2 regions of the Pseudundibacterium arcticum genome follow, and region 1 is predicted to be linked to the other one. Evidence: predicted binding sites of a transcription regulator. Region 1 holds the regulator's gene; the other holds the start of a gene.

What was found. The regulator sigma-54, encoded in region 1, starts transcription at its own class of promoters, with help from an activator protein. The targets are predictions, from matches to a motif close to TGGCANGNAANCTGCTTT.
Region 2: glnA (type I glutamate--ammonia ligase) is a predicted target of sigma-54. The motif match lies at 1,482-1,499, and genes of this name have one in related genera.

What each region holds. Positions count from the first base shown of each region.
Region 1 is NZ_JBHRTP010000016.1:48,131-50,540, forward strand. Features, by position in the region: gene lptB (LPS export ABC transporter ATP-binding protein) at 1-462, shown strand, start outside; gene ACFOFO_RS06000 (RNA polymerase factor sigma-54) at 730-2,238, shown strand; gene hpf (ribosome hibernation-promoting factor, HPF/YfiA family) at 2,318-2,410, shown strand, end outside.
Region 2 is NZ_JBHRTP010000017.1:13,312-15,721, forward strand. Features, by position in the region: gene glnA (type I glutamate--ammonia ligase) at 1-1,357, opposite strand, end outside; gene ACFOFO_RS06165 (rhodanese-like domain-containing protein) at 1,945-2,406, shown strand.

The sequences.
Region 1 (2,410 bases):
CTGACGGTGGAAGACAATATCCGCGCAGTACTGGAACTGCAAAAAACGGATGGCAAGGCACTGCCGAAAGCGGAGATCGAGCAGCGACTGGACACCTTGTTGCACGATTTGCAAATTGAAAAGCTGCGCGAGAATCAGGCGCTGTCGCTGTCCGGTGGTGAGCGGCGGCGCGTCGAGATCGCGCGCGCGCTGGCCACCAACCCGCGTTTTATCCTGTTGGACGAACCGTTTGCCGGCGTCGATCCGATCGCGGTGATCGAGATCCAGCGCATCGTGCGTTTCCTGAAGGCGCGCGACATCGGCGTGCTGATCACCGACCACAATGTGCGCGAGACACTCGGCATCTGCGACCACGCCTACATCATCAATCAGGGCGAGGTGCTGGCCAGCGGCCATCCGGACGAGATCATCGCCAATGAATCGGTGCGGCGGGTGTACCTGGGGGAACATTTCCGTATGTAAACCCGTGCGATGCAAGCCGTGGGCAACGCCGTGCGGCACTGCGGCTGGCCGCTGAACGAGTGATGCAGCATGCATACGGAACTGTAAACGATCCACATACTCCATGAGAGGAACGTTGGTTTCGCATACCAATTAATGGGAGAAGCAACATACTCCATCACAAAGATCAATATCAATCAATATCAATCAAGATCACCGGCGCGCCATCGGTCCGTGATAAGTTGCAGCAAGCCGCACAGGAAATAATCCAGCCGACATGAAACAAACATGAAGCAGTCACTTCAGCTCCGCACTTCGCAGCATCTTGCGTTGACCCCACAATTGCAGCAATCGATACGATTGCTGCAATTGTCGACGCTCGAACTGCAGCAGGAACTGGAGCAGATCATGCTAGAGAATCCGCTGCTGGAGCGACTCGACGATCCACTCGATCGTTCGGTGCGATTGCAGGCCGATGGCGTGTTTAACGATACGTCCGGCACCTCCAGCACGCCGGCCGACACGGGGCCAAGCGCCAGCGACAGCAATGGCTCAGGCAGCGCCGACCAACCTGAGCGCGCTGCGGAGGGCGCCGATGCCGGCGCTGCGGCGGACGGCGAACCGGCCGAAGCCGGCGACTCCGACTGGAGTTTCGACGATGCCCCGCGCAGCAGCAAGGCGCCCGACGACGATGGCTGGCCGCAACTGGAAGCGCATCACTCGACGCTGCGCGAGCACCTGCTGGAGCAGATGCGGGTGACCGTGCGTGAGCCGCGCGACCGCGCGCTGCTGGAACTGGTGATCGACGCAATCGACGAGAACGGCTATCTGGAGCAGACGCTGGAAGAAATCCACGCGCTGCTACCGCCGGAATTGGAAGTCGAACTCGATGAACTGAACACGGTACTGAAGCTGTTGCAGAGTTTCGACCCGGCTGGCGTCGGTGCCTGCTGCGCCGCAGAATGCCTGGCGTTGCAAATCAAGCGATTGCCGAAAGTGCCATACGTGACGCGCAAGATGGCGCTCGCAATCGTCGAACACCACCTCACCCTGTTTGCGCAACGCGACTTCACCAAACTCAAAAAAGCGTTCAGTTGCGACGACGAGGATCTGCGCGAGGCGCAGACCGTGATCCGGATGTGCAACCCGCATCCGGGCGCCGTATTCGCCGCCGGCAGCTCGGATTACGTGGTGCCGGACGTGGTAGTGCGGCGCATCAAGAACGACTGGCAGGTGACGCTGAACCGCGATGTGATGCCGCGGCTGCGGGTCAACGCGATGTATGCCAGCATCCTCAAGCAAAACAAGGGCGATGGCTCGCTCGGCTCGCAACTGCAAGAGGCAAAGTGGCTGATCAAGAATATGCGCCAGCGTTTCGATACGATTCTTCGCGTATCGCAAGCGATTGTGGAGCGCCAGCGGAACTTTTTTACCCATGGCGCTGTCGCGATGCGCCCCCTTGTTTTGCGTGAAATAGCTGATACACTGGGTTTACACGAGAGCACCATTTCTCGTGTCACCACGCAGAAGTACATGCTTACCCCGCACGGCATGTTCGAGTTGAAATACTTCTTTGGCAGCCACGTCGCCACCGAAGCGGGAGGGGAAGCGTCATCGACGGCGATACGGGCACTCATCACGCAACTGATAGGAGCAGAAGACCCTCAACATCCACTTTCAGACAGCAAAATTGCAGACATGCTGGGTGAACAGGGCATGGTAATCGCGCGACGCACGGTCGCGAAATATCGAGAAGCCCTCAAGATCCCGGCGGTAGGCCTGCGCAAGTCTTTGTAGTTTTTCTCGTTGCTGTGTTCCTGCGGTAGCGTTGTTTGTAGTTGATCGGGAACGCCAGTGACATCAATAGGAGCGTTGTATGAATCTCACCATCAGTGGACATCATCTCGAAGTGACCCCCGCAATCAGGGACTATGTACAAAGCAAGCTCGAGCGCGTCATGCGCCATTTC
Region 2 (2,410 bases), on a different contig from region 1:
CTTCCTGCATCTTCAATTCGAGATAAGCGTCGATCATGCTGTCGCTGAAGACACCGCCGCGGGTCAGGAACTCGCGGTCCTTGTTCAGGTGATCCAGCGCTTCTTCCAGCGAGGCGCAAACGGTCGGGATCAGCGCATCTTCTTCCGGCGGCAGATGGTACAGGTCTTTCGACGCTGCTTCGCCCGGATGAATCTTGTTCTGCACGCCGTCCAGGCCCGCCATCAGCAACGCGGCAAAGCACAGGTAAGGATTGGCCAGCGGATCCGGAAAACGGGTCTCGATGCGGCGGCCTTTCGGATTCGCCACGTGCGGGATGCGGATCGAAGCGGAACGATTGCGCGCCGAGTAAGCCAGCTTGACCGGTGCTTCGTAACCTGGCACCAGACGCTTGTACGAGTTGGTACCCGGATTGGTGATCGCGTTCAGCGCCTTGGCATGCTTGATGATGCCGCCGATGTAGTACAGCGCAAATTCGGACAGGCCGGCATAGCCATCGCCGGCGAACAGGTTCTTGCCGTCTTTCCAGACCGACTGGTGCACGTGCATGCCCGAACCGTTGTCGCCAACGATCGGCTTCGGCATGAAGGTCGCGGTCTTGCCGTAGGTATGCGCGACGTTCCAGACGACATATTTCAGGTTCTGGGTCCAGTCGGCGCGCTCGACCAAGGTCGAGAACTTGGTGCCGATTTCATTCTGGCCGGCGCCGGCGACTTCGTGGTGATGCACTTCGACCGGAATCCCGAGCGCTTCGAGGATCAGGCACATTTCAGAACGCATGTCCTGGAAGCTGTCGACCGGCGGGACCGGGAAATAGCCGCCCTTGACGGTTGGACGATGGCCGCTGTTGCCGCCTTCGGTCTTGGCATCGCTCGACCATGACGCTTCGTCGGAGTCGATCTTGACGAAAGAGCCGGACATGTCGATCTTCCAGCGCACGCCGTCGAAAATGAAGAATTCTGGTTCCGGACCGAAGTAGGCGGTATCGCCCAGGCCGGATGATTTCAGATAGGCTTCGGCGCGCTTGGCGATCGAGCGTGGATCGCGGTCATAGCCCTTGCCATCGGATGGCTCGATCACGTCGCACTGCATGAACAGCGTGGTTTCTTCCATGAACGGATCGATATTGGCGGTATTCGGGTCCGGCATCAACAACATGTCGGACGCTTCGATGCCCTTCCAGCCGGCGATCGATGAACCGTCAAACGCGTGGCCGGACTCGAACTTGTCCATATCGAAATGCGAAACAGGAACGGTGACGTGCTGTTCCTTGCCACGGGTGTCGGCAAAGCGAAAATCAACGAACTTGACTTCATTATCTTTCGCCATCTTCAAGACGTCTGCGGCGGTCATTGCCATGCGAATCTCCTCTGAATACAAAAATGGTGTGAATTTGTTGGTTGAGCCGACTGCTGTGGTGTGATCTATCCGTCGCCATCAGACTGAAGAAAACCGCAACGCGGCCAGAACTCGGATTCCGATGATAGCAGATTCCATGCCAGTAACAATTGGCGGAATGAGCCTTTTTTGCGACCCAAAATGGCGCCTTCAGGCAGCATCTTCATCAAGCGGGGATGTTGTTCGCTGCCTGTCGCACCATTTTTGTGCGCGCGATGGAATTGGCACAAAAATGGTGCGGATTCGCAATCGCCCGCCTCCCAAAATGGGGCAGTGAGCGTTTCGCACCGACTCCTCCTGACTCAAGCCGAGGCGCGACCCGATTGGCATCAAGGCGCAATCCTGCGATCGGGATCATATACTCCTACGATGCACCATCAGTACCGCAATTATTATTTGCGCATTGAGAATATACTGCCACCGGGCACTATCTTGGCCGGCACGACTACGCCGCGCAAGATAAACTCATCCGTGCGCACCAAATACTATAATGGAATCACAGTATAGGGAGCACCCGTCGCCAACTCACTCGATCTCATCTCTTGCATATGGACATCCAGCAGATACTCTCCATCGCCCGTCAGCGCGGTACCGACCAGCACCTGCCGTATGCCGGCGCCGCGACGCCGCAAGAAGCCTACGCCTTGCTGCAAGGGGACGCTGATGTCAAGTTGATCGACATCCGCACCGATGCCGAGCGCGACTGGGTTGGGCGCGTCGCGCTGCCGGAGGGAAAGCACGCCGCGGCGCAATGGAATCTGTACCCGGGCGGAACGCCCAATCCCGATTTTCTGGCGCAACTGGCCGCCACATCGTCCCAAGACACCGTGCTGTTATTTCTGTGCCGTTCCGGGGTGCGTTCGCACCACGCAGCAAAACTCGCTACCGAACACGGCTACCGGCACTGCTTCAATATTCTGGAAGGTTTTGAAGGCGACAAGGACGGCGAGGGCCACCGCAAGACGCTCGCCGGCTGGTGCAAAGCCGGCCTGCCCTGGATCGGCGCTTAGCGCC